3 regions of the Pseudomonas sp. Tul2A7 genome follow, and region 2 is predicted to be linked to each of the others. Evidence: predicted binding sites of a transcription regulator. Region 2 holds the regulator's gene; each other region holds the start of a gene.
What was found. Region 2 encodes sigma-54, which starts transcription at its own class of promoters, with help from an activator protein. Its sites were predicted from a motif close to ANTGGCATNNANNTTGCTNT; they were not measured.

Region 1 (7,364 bases), 710 kb from region 2:
CGGCGGTTTTCGCGCAGACGATCAGCGCACCGGTACGGTCGCGGTACAAACCGAAGTTCTTAGAGCAGGAACTGGTGATCAGCAGCTCGGGCACTTCTGCCGCGAACAACCGGGTCGACCACGCATCCTGCTCTAGACCGTCGCCAAAGCCCTGGTAGGCAAAGTCGATCAGCGGCAGCAGGTTGCGGCTGCGCACCACGTCGAGCACACGCTGCCAGTCGTCATGGCTCAAGTCAAAACCGGTCGGGTTGTGGCAGCACGCGTGCAACAGCACCACATCACCTTTCGGTACTTCGTTAAGCACGGCGAGCATGGCGTCGACGTCGAGGCGATTGTCGCTGCCCACGTACGGGTAGTGACTGACCTTGACCCCGGCCGCGGCGAAAATGGTTTCGTGGATCGGCCAGGTCGGGTTGCTCAGCCACACGCCTTTGCCCGGCAGGCACTGGGCGATGAAGTCGGCCGCCAGACGCAGGGCACCGGTGCCGCCCGGGGTCTGGGTGGCGCCGGCACGTTGTTCGGCGATCAGCTTCGAGTCGGCACCGAGCACCAGCTCATTGATGACTTTGCCGAACAGCGGGTTGCCGTGGCCACCGATGTAGGTCTTGGTGTCCTGGCTTTCGACCAGTCGCGCTTCGGCGATTTTCACCGCTTCCGGGATCGGCGTCAGGCCCTGGGCATCCTTGTAGACGCCAACGCCCAGGTCGAATTTGCGCGGGTTGCTGTCCTGCGCATACGCCTCCATCAAGCCGAGGATCGGGTCGCCGGGTACCCGGCCGATGGCGTCGAAGTGCATTACTTGCGTCCTTCTGCAGTCTTGGCCACTTCGTCAGTGCGCGCGGCCATGATGAAGTCGTTGCGGTGCAGGCCTTTGATCGAGTGGCTCCACCAGGTCACGGTGACTTTGCCCCATTCGGTCAGCAGGCCCGGATGGTGACCTTCAGCCTCGGAGATCTCGCCGACCGCGTTGGTGAAGGCCAGCGCGTGCTTGAAGTTCTTGAACAGGAAGACCTTCTCCAGTTGCATGATGCTGTCGCGTACTTCGATGTTCCAGTCAGGGATCTGCTTGATCAGGATCGGCAGTTCTTCGTCGCTGACTTGTGGCGCATCGGCGCGGCAGGCTTCGCAGTGGGCTTGGTTCAAAGTGGACATGGCGTATTCCTGAAATCGAGTGTGTTTTTTTTATTAAAGCGTTTGAGCCGTCAATGCCGTCACGCTAAACCAAAGTAACGGCGACGGACAGGCTCAATTGTCAGCAAAAGTCGCGGTTCACGCGGCTTTCGGTTTCGGCGGAAATTTCGGCGCGTGCAGACCCAACTGCATGCCTTGGCGCACCATGGCCATGATGTCTTCATGAGCCACGTCGAACAGACGCTTGAGGTTCGGCAGGACAAAGTACAGCGGTTGCAGGATGTCGATGCGGTACGGCGTGCGCATGGCTTCCAGCGGATCGAAGGCCTGATGCTCGGGTTCGTCCGACAGCGAGTAAACGGTTTCTTTTGGCGAGGACAGGATGCCGCCACCGTAGATGCGTTTGCCTTGCGGGGTATCGACCAGGCCGAACTCGATGGTCATCCAGTACAGGCGCGCCAGGTACACGCGTTCTTCTTTGGTCGCTTGCAGACCGAGCTTGCCGTAGGTGTGGGTGAATTCGGCGAAATACGGGTTGGTCAGCAGCGGGCAGTGACCAAAGATCTCGTGGAAAATGTCCGGCTCTTGCAGGTAGTCCAGCTCTTCGCGGGTACGAATAAACGTAGCGACCGGAAATTGCTTACTGGCCAGCAGTTCGAAAAAGGTCTGGAAGGGGATCAGTGCCGGAACGCGGGCAACCTGCCAACCGGTGGTCGCGCCGAGCACCTTGTTGATCTCGCCGAGTTGCGGAATGCGGTCGTGGGGCAGACCGAGTTTTTCGATACCGTCCAGATACTCCTGGCAGGCACGCCCTTCAATCACTTTCAGCTGGCGAGTGATCAGCGTGTTCCACACCGCGTGTTCTTCGGCGGGGTAGTCGATAAAACCTTGCGCATCGGGCTCGCGGGCCACGTATTGCGTCTGCTTCATACTGCTCTCCTGCTAGGGGAATTCGTTCTTGTTATGTCCAGCGATGGACTCAGAATTACCTGAGAGCGGGTTGATGTGCAGCAGGTTGAATGGCCTGTGCGTAGGAAATTTCTCTTTAATTCGTAAAGTTATCGTTACGGTTTGACCGCCGACGCGCATTTTCGGTGATTTTCAGGTTTGAAAAGCCTGATGGCTGTCACATAATCTTGACAACTATCTGCGTGCCACCACAGAAAAGTCTGGCGCGGTCCCCTGTAGGAGTGAGCCTGCTCGCGATAGCGGTGTATCAGTCAGCATCAATATCAACTGACCCAAAGCCATCGCGAGCAGGCTCACTCCTACAGGTTTCTCATCGTTTATTCGGGCGATTTATATGCGCATCAAAGTCCACTGCCAGAACCGCATCGGCATCCTGCGCGACATCCTCAACCTGTTGGTGGCGTACGGCATCAACGTCGCGCGCGGTGAGGTCGGTGGTGAGCATGGCAACGCGATCTACCTGCACTGCCCGAACCTGATCAATATCCAGTTCCAGGCGCTGCGGCCGAAATTCGAGGCGATCGCCGGGGTGTTCGGCGTCAAGCGGGTAGGGCTGATGCCCAGCGAGCGACGGCACATGGAGCTGAACGCCTTGCTCGGCGCACTGGAGTTTCCGGTGCTGTCGATCGACATGGGCGGCTCGATCGTCGCGGCCAACCGCGCGGCGGCGCAGTTGCTCGGCGTGCGGGTCGATGAAGTGCCGGGGATTCCGCTGTCGCGCTACGCCGAAGATTTCGACTTGCCAGAGCTGGTGCGCGCCAACAAATCGCGAATCAACGGCATGCGGGTCAAGGTCAAGGGCGACATCTTTCTGGCCGACATCGCGCCGCTGCAATCGGAACACGACGACAGCGAGGCCATGGCTGGTGCGGTGTTGACCTTGCATCGCGCTGACCGCGTTGGCGAGCGTATCTACAATGTGCGCAAGCAGGAGCTGCGTGGTTTCGACAGCATTTTCCAGAGCTCGAAAGTGATGGCCGCCGTTGTGCGCGAAGCACGGCGTATGGCGCCGCTCGACGCTCCGCTATTGATTGAAGGCGAAACCGGCACCGGTAAGGAATTGCTCGCACGCGCTTGCCACCTCGCCAGTCCGCGCGGGCAGTCGCCGTTGATGGCGCTCAACTGCGCAGGCCTGCCGGAGTCGATGGCCGAGACTGAGTTGTTCGGTTACGGCCCGGGCGCGTTCGAAGGTGCACGCGCCGAAGGCAAGCTCGGGCTGCTGGAATTGACGGCGGGCGGCACGCTGTTTCTTGACGGTGTCGGTGAGATGAGCCCGCGTCTTCAAGTGAAGTTGCTGCGCTTTTTGCAGGACGGTTGCTTTCGCCGGGTCGGCAGCGATGAAGAGGTTTATCTGGATGTGCGGGTCATCTGTGCGACGCAGGTCGACTTGTCGGAGCTGTGCGCGCGCGGTGAGTTTCGCCAGGATCTGTATCACCGCTTGAACGTGCTGTCCTTGCACATTCCGCCGCTTCGCGAATGCCTCGACGGGTTGACCCCACTGGTTGAGCATTTTCTCGATCAGGCCAGTCGGCAGATCGGCTGTTCGCTGCCGAAACTGGCCCCGGCGGCGATGGATCGGCTCAGTCATTACCACTGGCCGGGCAACGTGCGGCAACTGGAGAACGTGCTGTTCCAGGCGGTTTCGCTGTGCGACGGCGGCACGGTGAAAGCCGAGCATATTCGTCTGCCGGATTACGGCGTGCGTCAGCCGCTTGGCGATTTTTCGCTGGAGGGGGGGCTGGACGAGATTGTCGGGCGCTTCGAGAAAGCGGTGCTGGAGCGGTTGTATTCCGAGCATCCGAGCAGTCGGCAGCTGGGTAAGCGGCTGGGGGTTTCGCACACCACCATCGCTAACAAACTGCGCGAATATGAAGTCGGCAAGGATCTGGGCAGCACGTGATTGTTCCCACGCTCTGCGTGGGAATGAAGCCCGGGACGCTCCGCGTCCCAAAGCTGACGCAGAGCGTCCATTGAGGCATTCCCACGCAGAGCGTGGGAACGATCATTTATCCGGATTGCCGCCAAGCGGCATAACACCGCCGGTTTTTCGACTTCGATACATTTCAGATTTCCCCTCGCCATCCCTCAAGTCCTTTGTTTACCGGGCCTTTGTGCGCCAGAAAAAAGTTGGTCTGCAAATTGCTTAAGGCTCAGCAGTACAGCGGTGGGCGGCAAACGTCCGGCATGCAGAGGAAAGAGTGTGGACAAGTACCTTTATGTGGCAATGACCGGCGCCAGCCAGAATGCGCTGGCGCAAAAGGCGCATGCCAACAACCTGGCGAACATCTCCACCAACGGTTTTCAGCGCGACCTGGAGCAGGCGCGTTCGATGCCGGTGTTCGGTGACAGCTTTCCGGCGCGTGCGTTTGCCATGAGCGAACGGCCCGCCACCGATTTCACCCCGGGCTCGCTGGTGCAGACCGGTCGTGACCTCGACGTCGCGGTCACCGGCAACGGTTTTATCGCCGTGCAGAACCCGAACGGCGGCGAAAGCTACGTGCGCACCGGCAGCCTCAACGTCGACGCCCTCGGCGTGCTGCGCGCCGGCAACGGCATGCCGGTGATCGGCAACGGCGGTCCGATCGCCGTGCCGCCCGAGCAGCAGATCGAAGTCGGTGAAGACGGCACCATCAGTATTCGTGCGATGGGCGAAGGCCCGCGCGTCATGGCGGAAGTCGACCGGATCAAACTGGTCAACCCGGACATCAAGAACATGAACAAGGGCCTCGACGGCTCGATCTACACCAAGGACGGCCAGCCGGCGCAGGCTGATGCCAACGTCAAACTGGTGTCGGGTTTCCTCGAGTCGAGCAACGTCAATGCCGTGGAAGAGATGACCTCGGTGCTGGCCCTGGCCAAGCAGTTCGAGTTGCACGTCAAGATGATGAACACCGCCAAAGACGACGACCAGGCCATGGCTCGGGTCTTGCAGATCAGCTAATTATCAGAACGTCGCGCCGAAAAACAGGCGCACGAGGAGAATCGAATGCTTCCGGCTCTATGGGTTGCCAAAACCGGTCTGTCCGCCCAGGACACCAACCTGACCACCATTTCCAACAACCTGGCAAACGTGTCGACCACGGGTTTCAAACGTGATCGCGCCGAGTTCCAGGACTTGCTCTATCAGATCAAGCGTCAGCCAGGCGCTCAGTCGACCCAGGACAGCGAACTGCCGTCGGGTCTGCAACTGGGTACCGGTGTGCGCATCGTCGGCACCCAGAAAAACTTCACCGCCGGTAGCCTGCAAACCACCGAACAGCCGCTGGACATGGCCATCGACGGTCGCGGTTTCTTCCAGATTCTGCAGCCGGACGGCACCACGTCCTACACCCGTGACGGTACTTTCCACCTCGATTCCAATGGCCAGATCGTTAACGCCAGCGGTTTCGCACTGGAACCGGCCATCGTCATTCCGAACGATGCCCAGACCTTCACCGTCGGCCGTGACGGCACGGTGTCCATCACGGTTGCTGGCAACGCTGCGTCTCAGGTGATCGGCAACCTGCAAACCGCCGACTTCATCAACCCGGCCGGTCTGCAAGCCGTGGGCAACAACCTGTTCCTGGAAACTGCCGCTTCCGGCGCGCCGCAAGTTGGCACCCCGGGTCTGGCCGGTTTCGGTACCACCCTGCAGAACACCCTGGAAACCTCCAACGTCAGCACCGTTGAAGAGATGGTCAACATGATCACCACTCAGCGCGCTTACGAGATGAACTCCAAGGTGATCTCCACCGCTGACCAGATGCTCTCGTTCGTAACGCAGAATCTGTAATCAAGTCTATGAGGCGGCCATGAGGTCGCCTGCAACACCGTGAGGTAGGGTCATGAATCGCTTTGTATCTGTTCTGGCATTGAGTGGGGTCGTCTCGCTCGCGGGCTGCGTCGCCCCGACGCCCAAGCCCAATGACCCTTACTACGCCCCGGTGTTGCCGCGCACGCCGCTGCCGGCTGCGGCCAATAACGGCTCGATCTATCAGGCCGGTTTCGAGCAGAACCTGTACAGCGACCGCAAGGCTTTCCGGGTTGGTGACATCATCACCATCACCCTGAATGAGCGCACGCAGGCGAGCAAGAACGCCAACTCGCAGATGGACAAGAACAGCGATAACAAGGTCGGTCTGACCTCGTTGTTCGGCTCCAGCCTGACCACGAACAACCCGATTGGCGGCAACGACCTGAGTCTGAACGCTGGCTATAGCGCCGACCGCTCGACCAAGGGCGACGCCAAGTCCGGGCAGAGCAACAGCCTGACCGGTTCGATCACCGTGACCGTGGCTGACGTGCTGCCCAACGGCATCATCGCTGTGCGTGGCGAGAAGTGGCTGACGCTGAACACCGGTGACGAACTGGTACGCATCGCCGGTCTGGTGCGCGCCGATGACATCGCCACGGACAACACCGTGTCGTCGACCCGGGTCGCCGATGCACGCATCACCTACTCGGGTACCGGCGCGTTTGCCGATACGAGTCAGCCAGGCTGGTTCGACCGTTTCTTCCTCAGCCCGCTGTTCCCTTTCTAGGTGGCTACGTTGAATCTGAAAAGCTTCATGCTGGCGGCGACTCTGATGTCCGCCGCTTTTGGTGCCCACGCCGAGCGGCTGAAAGATATCGCCAGCATTTCCGGCGTGCGTTCCAACCAGTTGATCGGTTACGGCCTGGTGGTCGGGCTTAACGGCACCGGCGACCAGACGACGCAAACCCCGTTCACCCTGCAGACGTTCAACAACATGCTCTCGCAGTTCGGCATCAAGGTGCCGCCGGGATCGGGCAACGTGCAGTTGAAAAACGTCGCGGCGGTGTCGATCAGTGCCGATTTGCCGGCGTTCGCCAAGCCGGGTCAGCAGGTCGACATTACTGTGTCCTCGATCGGTAACTCCAAGAGCTTGCGCGGCGGCACCTTGTTGCTGACCCCGCTCAAGGGTATCGACGGCAACGTCTATGCAGTCGCTCAGGGCAACCTGGTGGTTGGCGGTTTCGACGCCGAAGGTCGTGACGGTTCGAAGATCACCGTCAACGTTCCGTCGGCCGGTCGTATCCCCGGTGGTGCTTCGGTGGAACGTTCGGTGCCGAGCGGTTTCAACCAGGGCAACAGCCTGACCCTGAACCTCAATCGCTCGGACTTCACCACCGCCAAACGTATCGTCGACAAGATCAACGACATGCTCGGCCCTGGCGTCGCGCAAGCCATCGACGGCGGTTCGATCCGGGTCACCGCGCCACTCGACCCGAGCCAGCGCGTCGACTACTTGTCGATCCTGGAAAAC
Region 2 (7,364 bases):
TGATCCCCAGCGCGTCGTTGAGCAGGCGAATCAGACGGACCAGCACGCCCATGGCGATCGGGTCCTGCCCGACGAACGGTTCGTCGTACATAAGGATCTGCGGATCGAGCGCAATCGCCCGCGCCAGTGCGACCCGGCGCTTCATGCCACCGGACAGCTCATCCGGCATCAACTCGATGGCACCGCGCAGACCGACCGCCTGCAATTTGAGCAGGACGATGTCGCGGATCATTTCTTCCGGCAAATCGGTATGAACACGCAGGGGGAAAGCCACGTTCTCGAACACATCGAGATCGGTGAACAGCGCGCCGCTTTGAAACAGCACACCCATGTGCTTTCGCGCATCGAACAGATCGCTGCGCGAAAGCGCAGGCAGGTTCTGGCCGTTGACCCAGACTTCGCCGCTGGCAGGACGCAATTGTGCGCCCATCAGTCGCAGCAGCGTGGTCTTGCCACACCCGGAAGGCCCCATGATGCCGGTGACCTTGCCGCGCGGTATGCGAATATCGACGTTATTGAAAATGCTGCGCGCACCGCGCTTGAAGGAGACTCCCTTCAGCTCGACCGCGTAGGCGTTATCGGCACTCATCTAAACTCCTTGCGATGCAGCCTCTCACTCGGACGCCTGTCTTTACTTAAAAAGTACGTACATCCCGGGCAGGCCGAACTGGCGGCGAACTATATCACTGCAAAGGCTACGCGCCCAAGGCTTGTACCAGCCTGAGTTCGGCGATATGACAGGTGCGCAGGCTCTTTTACCGGGTTTTGGTAACGAGTAATGACAAAGCACGACGAACTTGCGTGAGGCTTTGCCACATAACCGCTATAATCGCCGCCTTTTCATCGGGCTATACGATTTCTGACATGAGCCAATCCAGCGACCTGATTCAATCGGCACAACGCACCATCCAACTCGAAGTGGAAGCCGTACAAGGCTTGTTGCCCCATATCGACGCCGATTTCGTACGCGCTTGCGAGATGATTCTGGCCAGCAAGGGCCGTGTAGTTGTGGTCGGTATGGGCAAATCCGGGCACATCGGCAACAAGATTGCCGCGACCCTGGCCAGCACCGGCACCCCGGCTTTTTTCGTGCACCCGGCCGAGGCCAGCCATGGCGACATGGGCATGATCACTCGTGATGACGTGATTCTGGCCCTGTCGAATTCCGGCTCGACCAACGAAATCGTCACCCTGCTGCCGCTGATCAAACGTCTGGGCATCCAGTTGATCAGCCTCACCGGCAACCCGCTATCGCCGCTGGCCAAGGCGGCCGAGGTCAATCTCAACGTTCACGTCGAGCATGAAGCCTGTCCGCTGAACCTGGCGCCGACCTCCTCGACCACCGCAGCTTTGGTCATGGGTGATGCGCTGGCCGTAGCGTTGCTGGAAGCGCGCGGTTTCACTGCCGAAGACTTCGCCTTTTCTCATCCGGGTGGCGCCCTTGGCCGTCGCCTGCTGTTGAAAGTGGAGAACGTCATGCACGCCGGGCAGGAGTTGCCGCAAGTACAACGCGGTACGCTGCTCAAGGACGCACTGATGGAAATGACCCGTAAAGGTCTGGGCATGACCGTCATCCTTGAAACTGACGGCAAACTCGCCGGGATCTTCACTGACGGCGATTTGCGCCGCACCCTGGATCGCAGCATCGACATTCGCAGCGCCACCATCGACCAGGTGATGACGGCCCACGGCAAGACTGCCCGCCCCGAAATGCTCGCCGCCGAAGCCCTGAAAATCATGGAAGACCACCGAATCAACGCACTGGTCGTTGTGGATGAAGATGATCGCCCGGTCGGCGCCTTCAACCTCTCCGATCTGCTGCGCGCAGGAGTGATGTAATGAGCAACGATCTGCTGCAACGCGGCAAAGCGGTCAAACTGGCGGTTTTCGACGTCGACGGTGTCCTTACCGACGGGCGCCTGTACTTTCTTGAAGACGGTAGCGAATTCAAGACCTTCAACACCCTCGACGGTCAGGGCATCAAGATGCTGATGAACGCCGGCGTGCAGACCGCCATCATCAGTGGTCGCAAGACACCAGTGGTCGAACGTCGGGCGAAAAACCTCGGCATCCCGCACCTGTTTCAGGGACGCGAAGACAAATTGGTGGTTCTGGACGGTCTGCTTGAGCAACTGGGCCTAAGCTATGAACAAGTCGCCTATCTGGGCGACGATTTGCCTGACCTGCCAGTGATCCGCCGGGTCGGTCTGGGCATGGCCGTGGCCAACGCTGCCGATTTTGTCCGCGAACACGCCCATGGCGTTACCCGGGCTCGCGGGGGCGAAGGTGCTGCCCGCGAATTCTGTGAATTGATCCTGCGCGCCCAGGGCCGCCTCGATGCGGCCAACGCCGCGTACCTGTGAGCCAAACCATGTTCAGCAAAAAATTTCGTAACTTCCTGCTGTTCGGCTGCATCGCTGCGTTATTTGCAGCGGTCGGCTACTGGAACATCAGCCCGGAACGCTTCCTCGACAAGCCTCCGACCACGTCTGTGGAAAATCCTATCGACTGGTATGCGACCAACACGCATACCGTGCAATACCTGCCGGACGGCAAAGTGCAGTATGAAATGACGTCCGACAAGGCCGAGCACGTCAAGGCGACCGACATCACGCTGGTCACCAAGCCCGACCTGAACATGTACCGCGGAACGGATTTCCCGTGGCACGTGACCAGCGAACGCGGCGAAGTGAATTCGGGCGGCACCGAAGTCGAATTGATCGATTCGGTACGCATCAAGCGCACCGATGAAAAGAAACGTGACACGCTGATCACTTCCACTCGCATGACAGTGTTCCCGCAGCGGGAATATGCGCAGACCGAGCAACCCGTTAGAATCGAGGGCGCTGGCGGTGTATCGACTGGCGTAGGAATGAAAGCGTACCTGAAGGAAAGCAGGATACACCTGCAATCGAACGTAAGAGGACAGTATGAGGCTCGTTAAAACCCTCCCTATTTTGCTCAGTCTGGGCGCAGCACTGGGAAGCGTGAGCGCCTGGGCTCTGCCGAACGATCAAGAGCAGCCAATCCGCATTCAGGCCGACGATGCCCAGCTGGACGACAAGAACGGCGTAGCTACCTATAAAGGTGACGTGATCATCACTCAGGGCTCGATGATCGTCAAAGGCAACACCGTGACCATCACCCGCACCTCGACCGGTGATATCGACGTTGTGACGTCGGTCGGCAACCTCGCCTACTTCGAACAACTGCAGACTGCCGGCGACACCAAACCCGTTCAGGGCTGGGGCGTGACGATTCAGTACCACGCCGCGCAAAATCGCGTCGTACTGATCGACAAGGCCAAGGTTGTCGATAAAGACAACAACACCACCCAGGGCGAGAAAATCGTCTACGACACCGTGAAGAAACTGGCCAGCGCCGGTCGCGCTACCGGCAGCAAAGTCACCGAATCGCGTCCGCGCATCGACATGGTGATCCAGCCGAAGAAGAAAACCGAAGAGAAAAACCAGTAATGGCAACTCTGAAAGCTCAGCACCTGGCCAAGGCCTATAAAAGCCGCCAGGTCGTGCGTGACGTCAGCCTGTCGATCGACAGCGGTCAGATCGTAGGTCTGCTCGGCCCCAACGGTGCCGGCAAGACCACGTGCTTCTACATGATCGTCGGCCTGGTGCAGGCCGATCAGGGCCGCGTACTGATCGATGATCTGGACGTCAGCCACCAGCCGATGCACGGCCGTGCAAAGGCCGGGATCGGCTATCTGCCGCAAGAAGCGTCGATCTTCCGCAAACTGTCGGTGGCTGACAACATCATGGCCATCCTCGAGACCCGTCAGGAACTCGACAAGGCCGGTCGCCGCAAGGAGCTGGAAAGCCTGCTGCAGGAATTCCACATCAGCCACATCCGCGACAACCTCGGCATGAGCCTGTCCGGTGGTGAACGCCGCCGGGTGGAAATCGCTCGCGCGCTGGCAACGGCACCGAAATTCATCCTGCTCGACGAACCGTTTGCCGGTGTCGATCCGATTTCGGTCGGCGACATCAAGCAGATCATCCACCACCTCAAGGCCAAGGGCATCGGTGTATTGATCACCGACCACAACGTCCGTGAGACGCTGGACATCTGCGAAACCGCTTACATCGTCAACGATGGCCAACTCATTGCTGAAGGCGATGCAGAAACCATCCTGGCCAACGATCTGGTCAAGGAAGTGTATCTGGGTCACGAGTTCCGCCTGTAAGCGCGACAGTGCCCGGTGCGCCGCCAGGGCGCTGTATCGATTCAAGCAGGAATTAATACGCTTTAATTGTTACAGCGCTCTAGGCAAACACTTCAGTTTCAGGCATATAATTTGCTTAAGTTTGGCGCCCCGGCGCCCTGTAGTGGATGGCGCATAGCGCCGGCGAATAAGGTGTTAAGCCCCTGCCATGAAACCATCGCTAGTCTTGAGAATGGGCCAGCAGCTGACGATGACACCGCAGCTGCAACAGGCCATCCGCCTGCTCCAATTGTCGACCCTGGATCTGCAACAGGAAATCCAGGAGGCTCTGGAATCCAATCCGATGCTCGAACGCCAGGAAGAAGGCGACGACTTCGACAATTCCGACCCCATGGCCGACAACGCCGAACAGAAACCCACCGAAATCCAGGAACCCTCCTATCAGGAAACCGCCCCGACGGTGGACAACCTCGAGGACGGCGAATGGAACGAGCGCATTCCCAACGAGCTTCCGGTCGACACCGCCTGGGAAGACGTTTACCAGACCAGCGCCAGCAGCCTGCCCAGCAGCGATGATGACGAGTGGGACTTCACCACCCGCACCTCCGCTGGCGAGAGCCTGCAAAGCCACCTGCTGTGGCAACTGAACCTCGCGCCGATGTCCGACACCGATCGCCTGATCGCCGTGACCCTGATCGACTGCATCAACAATCAGGGCTACCTGGACGAAACCCTCGAAGAGATCCTTGAGGCGTTCGACCCGGAACTGGACATCGAACTGGACGAAATCGAAGCCGTCCTGCACCGCATCCAGCAGTTTGAACCGGCCGGCATCGGCGCGCGCAACCTCGGCGAGTGCCTGCTGCTGCAATTGCGCCAGCTGCCAGCCAAGACGCCTTGGCTGGCTGAAGCCAAGCGTCTGGTCAGCGATTACATCGACCTGCTCGGCGGCCGCGACTACAGCCAGTTGATGCGGCGCATGAAGCTCAAGGAAGACGAGTTGCGCCAGGTCATCGAGCTGGTGCAAAGCCTCAATCCGCGTCCGGGCTCACAGATCGAGTCCACTGAAGCCGAATACGTCGTCCCTGACGTCATCGTACGCAAGGACAATGAGCGCTGGCTGGTCGAACTGAATCAGGAATCGGTGCCGCGTCTGCGCGTCAACGCCCAATACGCCGGTTTCGTCCGTCGCGCCGACACCAGCGCCGACAACACGTTCATGCGCAATCAGTTGCAGGAAGCCCGCTGGTTCATCAAGAGCCTGCAGAGCCGCAACGAAACCCTGATGAAAGTAGCCACCCAGATCGTCGAGCATCAGCGCGGTTTTCTGGAGTACGGCGACGAAGCCATGAAGCCACTGGTGCTGCATGACATCGCCGAAGCCGTGGGCATGCACGAATCGACGATTTCCCGGGTGACCACGCAGAAGTTCATGCATACCCCGCGCGGTATTTATGAACTGAAATACTTTTTCTCCAGCCACGTCAGCACCTCTGAAGGCGGCGAATGCTCGTCCACGGCGATTCGCGCGATCATCAAAAAACTGGTTGCCGCGGAAAATCAGAAAAAGCCGTTGAGTGACAGCAAGATCGCTGGTTTACTGGAGGCACAAGGCATTCAGGTGGCTCGCCGCACCGTCGCCAAGTACCGCGAATCCCTCGGGATCGCGCCTTCGAGCGAACGCAAGCGGTTGATGTAAGCCACGTTACAGCGTTCCAGTGGCAGGCTATCCAGCCTGCCGCTTTATGCACTGGCAACGAAGGAGAAGCTGTATGCAAGTCAACATCAGTGGACACCAACTGGAAGTGACCGAACCTCTGCGCACCTACATCAACGAAAAACTCGACCGATTAGAGCGCCATTTCGACAAGATCACCAACGTGCAAGTCACGATGTGCGTCGAAAAGCTGAAGCAGAAAATCGAAGCCACCTTGCATATTCCCGGCGGAGAAGTGGTTGCCAATGCCGAGCATGACGACATGTATGCCGCCATTGACCTGCTGACCGACAAGCTGGATCGCCAACTCAAAAAGCATAAGGAAAAGACCCAAAGCCTCCTCCAGGGCGCGACCGGTCGATAACCCCCCATTCCATGATCCGACTTGAAAGTATCCTGACCCCCGGCCGTTCCCTCGTGAACGTGCCGGGTGGCAGTAAAAAGAAAGCCCTCGAACAAATTGCCAACCTGATCGCCCGCGAAGTGCCGGCTCTGGAGATGCAAGATGTCTTCGAGGCGTTGATTGCCCGTGAAAAACTCGGTTCCACCGGTTTTGGCAACGGCATCGCCATCCCCCATTGCCGCCTCAAGGGTTGCCAAGCGCCGATCAGCGCGCTGATGCACCTTGACGCTCCGATCGATTTCGACGCCATTGACGGCGCTCCGGTTGACCTGCTGTTTGTTTTGCTGGTCCCGGAAGCCGCCACCGATGCGCATCTGGAGTTGCTACGTCAGATCGCCAGCATGCTGGATCGTAAGGAAGTGCGCGAAAAGCTGCGTAGCGCACCGAGTAGCGAAGCCTTGTATCAGGTCGTCCTGAGCGAGCAGAACGGGCATTAATCATGCGTTTGATCATCGTCAGCGGCCGTTCCGGCTCGGGTAAAAGTACGGCTCTGGATGTCCTTGAGGACAACGGCTATTACTGCATCGACAACCTGCCCGCAGGCTTGCTGCCGGAACTGGCCGAACGGGCGCTGATTCACACTGAGCTGGCGCAACCGCTGGTGGCCGTATCGATCGATGCGCGCAACCTGCCGAGTCATCTGACCCGTTTTCCCGAGCTGCTTGAAGATGTCCGGGCCAAGCACATTCAGTGCGATGTCCTGTATCTGGACGCCGACGAAGAAACCCTGCTCAAGCGTTTCTCCGAAACCCGCCGTCGCCACCCGCTGAGCAACGCCAACCGCTCGCTGGCCGAGGCGATCCAGGATGAAACCGCCCTGCTCGGCCCGATCGCCGACCTCGCCGACCTGAAAATCAACACCACCAACCTCAACCTGTACCAGTTGCGCGACTCCATCAAGCTGCGTCTGCTGAATCAGCCAGAGCCGGGCACCGCGTTTCTGGTCGAGTCATTTGGCTTCAAGCGCGGCATGCCGGTGGATGCAGATCTGGTGTTCGATGTGCGCTGCCTGCCCAATCCGTACTGGAAGCCGGAACTGCGCGCGCAATCGGGTCTCGATGCGC
Region 3 (7,364 bases), 1.3 Mb from region 2:
ACTGAACTGGTCACCGAGCCCGGCAGCGTGCGCTTCGCACTTAACGATACGCTGACCAACAACGGCGATTATCCGAAGGAATACCAGGCGCTGTATCACAGCAATTTCAGCACGCCGTTCCTCGAGCAGGGCGCACGTTTTGCTGCACCGGTTAAACAGGTATCGCCGTTCAACGACAAGGCCAAGGGCGATCTGGCTGACTGGCAGACCTATCGCGCGCCGACCAAGGACTATGACGAAACCGTCTACAACGTCGTGCCCTATGCCGACGCCAAAGGTGAAACCCTGACCGTTTTGCACAATAAGGCCGGTAGCCTCGGCGTCTCCGTCGGCTTCAATACCCAGCAGTTGCCAGTGTTTTCCCTGTGGAAAAACACCGATACGCAAGGCCAGGGCTATGTCACCGGGCTGGAGCCGGGCACCAGCTTTTCCTACAATCGCCGCTATCAGCGTCCGCTGAATCTGGTGCCGACCATTGCACCGAAAGAACACAAACAGTTCCAGATCAGCTACAGCCTGCTCGCGGACAAAGGTGCTGTGGATAAGGCCTTGAAGCGTGTGACCGAGATTCAGGCGGGGCGCGAGACCGAAGTGCGGCAGACGCCGTTGGTGGATCTGACCGAGCATTAAGGTGTTGCCGGCCGATATTGCAGCGCCTCGGCCAAGTGTTCGCGTTTGATTGCATCGACTTGCTCAAGGTCTGCCAGAGTGCGGGCGACCTTGAGTAGCCGGTGTGCTGAGCGCAGCGATAACGTCAGCCGTTCACAGGCTGATTCCAGCCATTTCTCATCGGCTGTGGATAACTTGCAGTGTTTTTTCAGTCCTGGCAAATCGAGAAACGCGTTGGCGCAGCCTTGACGCTTCTGCTGTCGTTCGCGAGCCTCGGCCACCAATGCCGCAGCGCTGGCGCTGTCCTCGCCGGGTTTAATCGCAGGATTCAACGCCGTCGCTTCCCGCGCCACCGTCAGGTGCAGATCAATCCGATCCAGCAACGGCCCCGATAGCTTGTTGCGATAGCGCTGCACCATGTCCGGTGTGCACGAGCACTTGCCGCTGGGCTCGCCAAGATATCCACAAGGGCAGGGATTCATCGCCGCCACCAACTGGAAGCGTGCCGGAAAACGTACGCGATCCTTCGCTCGGGCGATGACGATATGTCCTGACTCCAAAGGCTCGCGTAAAACCTCCAATACCTTGCGATCAAACTCCGGCAACTCATCGAGAAACAGCACACCATGGTGGGCGAGGGTGATTTCGCCGGGCTGCGGCTTCGAGCTGCCACCAACGAGTGCCGGCCCGGATGCCGAGTGGTGCGGTTGACGGAAGGGACGCTGCGGCCAATGGGTCAGCGGTGCGCCACTGGCGACGGACTGAATCGCCGCCACCTCCAGCGCTTCACTCTCGGCCAGCGGCGGCAACAGTCCCGGCAATCGGCTGGCCAGCAATGTCTTACCCGTTCCCGGCGGCCCACTGAACAGCAGGTTATGGGCACCCGCTGCGGCAATCAGCAATGCCCGTTTCGCCGCCACTTGCCCCTGCACTTCATTCAAGTCGGGATAAGGCTTGCTGGCATGCATCAACCCGTCTGATACATACGGCTCAACCGGCGTATGTCCATTGAAATGCGCCACCGCCTCCAGCAAATGATCCACCGCAAACACCTTCAACCCCGAGGCCAGGCACGCCTCCTCGGCATTCGCCCGCGGCACCACCAGCGCACGACCCGCCTTGCGCGCCGCCAATGCTGCCGGCAAAACCCCGCGCACCGCTCGTACTGCGCCGGACAACGCCAACTCTCCCAGACATTCCACATCATCCAGCGTCAGACACGGCACCTGCACACTCGCCGACAGAATCCCCAAGGCAATCGCCAGATCAAACCGCCCGCCATCCTTGGGCAGATCCGCCGGCGCCAGATTCAAGGTGATCCGCCGCGCCGGAAACTGCAGCCCGGAATTGATGATCGCGCTGCGCACCCGATCCTTGCTCTCCTTCACCGCCGCCTCGGGCAGCCCGACCATGGTCAGCGACGGCAGACCGTTGGCCAGATGAACTTCGACGGTGACAGCGGGGGCTTCCACGCCAATCTGGGCGCGACTGTGGACGATGGAGAGGGACATGGTCGTTCCTTGAGCTGAATCGGGGGCCGCTTCCTGCGGGTTTTTTAAGGGTAGTTGGGAGAGCGAGTCCAAGTGGCACGGATGCGAGGGCAAACCTTCACTGGATGTTGCCAAGGTGCCCTTCCACCTTCAGTAGAGGCGCCACATTAGTTTTCTTCTTCGGGATTTCTTACTTGGCTTCCTCCCCCGGCCAGCCAACCATCCGGTTCGAGTTCTTTACCGTACTTGGCCGCTACCTCAATAAAACGACGCTGATTGGCTGAAATACCTCCGGCTAACCGAAGTGCTTCAGCGTGATATCCAACAATCTCTTCTAGCTTTGCCCTTCTCTTTTTGTCTTTCATTGAGGTCTCTTTTTTTGGATGACAGATGCTTTGTTGGCCACCGTAGTACAAGGAGGAAAAGTCGCGTAATCAGGCGCAGACGCTAATGTTTGTAGGGCCATGCCCTAATAGTTGTAGGACGCCGGCGAAAGGGGGGTGAAGGTCTTGTATCCGGGAGTCGGATGTTCCAGTTTGGCCACTCAACGCAGCCTCTGGAGTCGAGAAATGAACCGCAATGGTATGCGCCCGATTCATCCGGGCGAGGTTCTGAATAAGGAATTCATGGAGCCGTTGGGCATGACTGTCATGGATCTGGCCATGCCCACGAACTGGCCCGAAAGTGAGATCGAAAAGCTTGTGAAATGCCAGCTGAGGATCTGCGCCGATCTGGCAATCAGCCTTGCCACTCATCTCAACACTACGCCTGAGTTCTGGATGAATCTCCAATCGACTTACGATTGCGCAGGGCCCAGCTCCGGCATGCGGGTTTATAGCGATTGCAGCATCCGCGAAGCTCTTTTCCACCATGGCCCCGTCATTGGGCGCTTGGTCTGTTCCCGTTCCACCATCATCAGCGGCACATCTTGTAACCGTATCCACGGCTGATTATTCCAATGCAACAAACTCAACGTCATGTCCGGCCAATTGAGCAGGCTCAGGTGTGGGCGTTCGCTTGTGCTGGGGTGTTGGGCGTCGCGAAGGGTGGGGATGACCTGGTGGGTGAGCCATTCGCGCAGCGAGCGGTATTCGGGGCAGTAGTGGTAGACGAGGAGGGCGTAGATGCCGGATTCGCTGATCAGCAGGGTGTTTTCGATCTGGTTGTGGATAAGGGTTTTGCGGGTCTGGTATTGGTCGGGGTCGAGTTTTCGCAGCATGCGTTCGTTGAGGTAGATGTGCAGCAGGCGGCTCAGGTCTCGAGCGCAGAACCAGGGTTGGTTCTGGATGAGGAGGGCGTGGAGGGGGAGTTTGTGGCGGGTGAAGATGTGCGGGGTCAGACAAGTCTCTTCTTGATTCATTGAGCAGTTCCTCTTGCTTAAGGGGCTGCCCTCAATCGTCGCCAAACGATTGGGTGGCAGTTGTACGCGGGTTGGCGAACCGGAGCAAAAGGAACCCGGCAGACCCGAAGATCTCCCACGCACAACCGCCATAACTCGATGAGGCGGTAAATGTAGCCGCCATCATGGTAGTCGTGCGCCTTAAGCTTTCCAGGTCGCCAAACCCGGTGCTGAACATTCAGCATCGGATGAGCTTAGGAACCGGGGCTTTTCGGCGCAATCGGACGGCGGTCATTCAGGTTGTAGGACGTTGCCGGGATGGTTGAAGGGCTGGAGATCAAAAGATCGCAGCCTTCGGCAGCTCCTACAGGGGGCGCGGATTATTCAGCGGGCGGCGTCAGCTTGGCTTCCATCTCGGCGACTTTGGCTTCGAGACTCTCAAGTCGAGCGCGAGTACGCGCCAACACAACCATCTGACTATCAAACTCTTCACGGCTGACCAGATCGAGTTTGCTGAACGCACTCTGCAGCAGCATCTTGAACTGGCTTTCGATTTCGGCTTTCGGCAGCGGGGTGTCGCCGCTGAACAGGCGGGAGGCGGTGCCGCTCAGGGCGTCGAGGAAGTCTTTGGGCGCGAGCATGGTGGATGTCCTGGAAACAATGGCCGGCAGTGTATCACGCAGTGTCTATAGTCAATCTCGTGGTCAGGGATGCACGCTTTTCGCGCAGGCGGACGGATGGCGACGCACCGTTGTTGTGCGTATCCGGATGGCGTTTTGCACGGGATGGCTTGCGGCAGCGGCCAAGGGATTGAAATCAGGGGATTTTGGCGAGATGGCAAGGTTTCTGCTTAGTCACCTTCGACCCATGCACTGATGCAGTCGCTGTGACGAATGCAGTGCGGCAGACGGAGCGGGGAGTTTCGTCGGCAGCGGTTAGCTGGCGTCAGTCGGGCAGGTAAGGCCGACGATGCGTTACAAAGCCAGGCACTGCGCTTAGACTTGAGTCGGGTTTGTTTTCCTGGGGCAAGTCCACCAATTCGGGAGAGAGTTTTCATGAAGCTAGTCACTGCCATCATCAAGCCGTTCAAGTTGGACGACGTGCGCGAGTCGCTGTCCGAAATCGGCGTGCAGGGCATTACCGTTACTGAAGTCAAAGGCTTCGGCCGGCAGAAGGGTCACACCGAGCTGTATCGCGGCGCGGAATATGTGGTCGATTTTCTGCCCAAGGTGAAAATCGACGTGGCCATCGACGACAAGGATCTGGATCGGGTTATCGAGGCGATCACCAAGGCGGCCAACACCGGCAAGATCGGTGACGGCAAGATCTTCGTGGTCAATCTGGAACAGGCGATCCGCATCCGTACCGGCGAAACCGATACCGACGCGATTTAAACGCCGCCACAAACCCCAACGCCCCAGGAGAAAACAATATGACTCTGCGTAAATTCGCAGGGCTAGGAGCCCTGTTGTCCATCGTAATGCCAAGCCTTGCAATGGCGGCAGACGAAGTGGCGGCCCCAGTCCTCAATTCTGGCGACACTGCCTGGATGCTCACCTCGACAGCCCTCGTGCTGTTCATGACCATCCCGGGCCTGGCGCTGTTCTACGGCGGCATGGTTCGCTCGAAAAACATTCTTTCCGTGATGATGCAGTGCTTCGCCATTACCGGTCTGATCAGCATCCTGTGGGTCATTTATGGCTACAGCATTGCGTTCGACACCACCGGCATGGAGCAGGGCGTCGTCAACTTCAACTCGTTCTTCGGCGGCATGGGCAAGGCGTTCCTCGCCGGTGTCACGCCTTCGAGCCTGACCGGCCCAGCGGCGCTGTTCCCTGAGGCGGTGTTCATCACCTTCCAGATGACCTTCGCGATCATCACCCCGGCGCTGATCGTCGGTGCGTTCGCCGAGCGGATGAAGTTCTCCGCGATGCTGATCTTCATGGCTATCTGGTTCACCCTGGTTTACGCGCCGATCGCGCACATGGTCTGGTCCGGCAACGGCGGCCTGATGTGGGACTGGGGCGTGCTCGACTTTGCGGGCGGCACCGTGGTGCACATCAACGCCGGTGTCGCCGGTCTGATTGCCTGCCTGGTGTTGGGCAAACGTAAAGGCTTCCCGACCACCCCGATGGCTCCGCACAATCTGGGTTACACCCTGATGGGCGCGGCGATGCTGTGGGTCGGCTGGTTCGGCTTCAACGCCGGCTCCGCTGCAGCGGCCAACGGCACCGCCGGCATGGCGATGCTGGTCACTCAGATCGCTACCGCTGCCGCCGCACTGGGCTGGATGTTTGCCGAGTGGGTCACCCACGGCAAGCCAAGCGCGCTGGGCATCGCTTCGGGTGTGGTTGCCGGTCTGGTAGCGATCACTCCGGCAGCCGGCACCGTGGGCCCGATGGGCGCACTGGTGATCGGTCTGGCGGCGGGTGTGGTGTGCTTCTTCTGCGCCACCACCCTGAAACGCAAACTCGGTTATGACGATTCCCTGGATGCCTTCGGCGTGCACGGTATCGGCGGTATCCTCGGCGCGATCCTCACCGGTGTGTTCGCAGCTCCCGCTCTGGGTGGTTTCGGCACCGTGACTGATATCGGTGCGCAAGTGTGGATTCAGGTCAAAGGCGTGGGCTTCACGGTGATCTACACCGCGATCGTCACCTTTATCATCCTCAAGGTCCTGGACGCCGTCATGGGTCTGCGCGTGACCGAGGAAGAAGAGTCGGTTGGCCTCGATCTGGCACAACACAACGAACGCGGCTACAACCTGTAAGTACCCGCATTAAAAAATTTGCCCGGTTCGCCGGGCATTTTTTTGTCCGGAATTTGTCATTCAGAGAGCAGCTGAAAGGATTTTTCGTACTGCTTTGGTCGTGTTTACGACGGGCGTTTTTCTGCGGCCAATGGCTTACATGATTGCAGGAATATTAGGGCCTTTGTTTTTTCCCAGAGCGCGCTAGAATGCGCCCCGAACGTGCGGAGAACTGTATGTGGCAACAGACTCTGATAACCCTGCGGGCACGGCCCCGGGGCTTTCATCTGGTAACGGACGAGTTACTCGCGGGGCTGCCTGAACTCAGGGAGTGCCGGGTCGGTCTGTTGCATTTGTGGCTGCAGCATACCTCGGCGTCGTTGACCATCAACGAGAACGCCGATCCGGCGGTACGTCGCGACTTCGAACGATTTTTCAATCGTCTGATCCCACAAGGAACAGACGGCTATGAGCATAACGACGAAGGCCTGGACGACCTCCCGGCGCACTTCAAGGCCAGCGTGCTTGGCTGCCAGATCAGTCTGCCGGTTTCGGCAGGTCGCCTGGCACTGGGGACCTGGCAAGGCGTTTATCTGGGCGAGCACCGTGATCATGGCGGTGCCCGAAAAGTCCTCGCCACCTTGCACGGTGAAGGGGCATAAACCGTTGGTCACCAATGGTTACTGATTTTTTAACGGCGACTTTCGACAGTTGCCAAAGCTGGTCTATAACTAATCTGCTTTTCGCAAGTCATGAGGTAGAACATGAGCGACGATGATCTGGAAAACGACGACCTCGAAGTAGGCGACGAAGACGAGGCCGAGGAAGGTCTGGAAGCAGCAGCGGAAGACGTTGCTGACGACGATGGCGGCGACGATACGCCGGCCCCGGCTGCCAAAGGCAAAGCCAAGGCTGCGGTGTCGGTAGACGAGTTGCCGAGCATTGAAGCCAAGAACAAGGAGCGCGACGCCCTGGCCAAGGCCATGGAAGAGTTCCTGTCTCGCGGCGGAAAAGTGCAGGAAGTGGAGGCCAATGTGGTCGCCGATCCGCCGAAGAAGCCAGACAACAAGTACGGTAGCCGCCCTATCTGAGGCGTGCCGCTGGCTTGCTGAAAAGGCCCGCCGTCGCTGCGGGCTTTTTCATGTCTGGAATTCCGCACGCGCCACTATCCCCCTGT

Region 1: the regulator sigma-54 is predicted to act here: its motif matches at 4,227-4,246, upstream of ACOYXJ_RS01550 (flagellar basal body rod protein FlgF).
Region 3: the regulator sigma-54 is predicted to act here: its motif matches at 4,272-4,291, upstream of glnK (P-II family nitrogen regulator).

Annotation. Positions count from the first base shown of each region.
Region 1 covers NZ_CP186499.1:315,050-322,413, reverse strand. Annotated here, with positions in the region: gene ACOYXJ_RS01570 (amino acid aminotransferase) at 1-796, opposite strand, end outside; gene ACOYXJ_RS01565 (4a-hydroxytetrahydrobiopterin dehydratase) at 796-1,152, opposite strand; gene phhA (phenylalanine 4-monooxygenase) at 1,270-2,061, opposite strand; gene ACOYXJ_RS01555 (sigma-54-dependent transcriptional regulator) at 2,435-4,000, shown strand; gene ACOYXJ_RS01550 (flagellar basal body rod protein FlgF) at 4,301-5,041, shown strand; gene flgG (flagellar basal-body rod protein FlgG) at 5,087-5,872, shown strand; gene flgH (flagellar basal body L-ring protein FlgH) at 5,925-6,620, shown strand; gene ACOYXJ_RS01535 (flagellar basal body P-ring protein FlgI) at 6,648-7,364, shown strand, end outside.
Region 2 covers NZ_CP186499.1:1,028,416-1,035,779, forward strand. Annotated here, with positions in the region: gene ACOYXJ_RS04850 (ATP-binding cassette domain-containing protein) at 1-589, opposite strand, end outside; gene ACOYXJ_RS04855 (KpsF/GutQ family sugar-phosphate isomerase) at 865-1,839, shown strand; gene ACOYXJ_RS04860 (KdsC family phosphatase) at 1,839-2,363, shown strand; gene lptC (LPS export ABC transporter periplasmic protein LptC) at 2,372-2,944, shown strand; gene lptA (lipopolysaccharide transport periplasmic protein LptA) at 2,931-3,476, shown strand; gene lptB (LPS export ABC transporter ATP-binding protein) at 3,476-4,201, shown strand; gene ACOYXJ_RS04880 (RNA polymerase factor sigma-54) at 4,389-5,879, shown strand; gene hpf (ribosome hibernation-promoting factor, HPF/YfiA family) at 5,953-6,261, shown strand; gene ptsN (PTS IIA-like nitrogen regulatory protein PtsN) at 6,273-6,737, shown strand; gene rapZ (RNase adapter RapZ) at 6,740-7,364, shown strand, end outside.
Region 3 covers NZ_CP186499.1:2,348,308-2,355,671, forward strand. Annotated here, with positions in the region: gene ACOYXJ_RS10455 (aldose 1-epimerase family protein) at 1-630, shown strand, start outside; gene ACOYXJ_RS10460 (YifB family Mg chelatase-like AAA ATPase) at 627-2,120, opposite strand; gene ACOYXJ_RS10465 (hypothetical protein) at 2,267-2,464, opposite strand; gene ACOYXJ_RS10470 (helix-turn-helix transcriptional regulator) at 2,741-3,049, shown strand; gene ACOYXJ_RS10475 (BRO-N domain-containing protein) at 2,932-3,459, opposite strand; gene ACOYXJ_RS10480 (accessory factor UbiK family protein) at 3,819-4,079, opposite strand; gene glnK (P-II family nitrogen regulator) at 4,494-4,832, shown strand; gene ACOYXJ_RS10490 (ammonium transporter) at 4,871-6,208, shown strand; gene ACOYXJ_RS10495 (secondary thiamine-phosphate synthase enzyme YjbQ) at 6,424-6,849, shown strand; gene sutA (transcriptional regulator SutA) at 6,952-7,278, shown strand.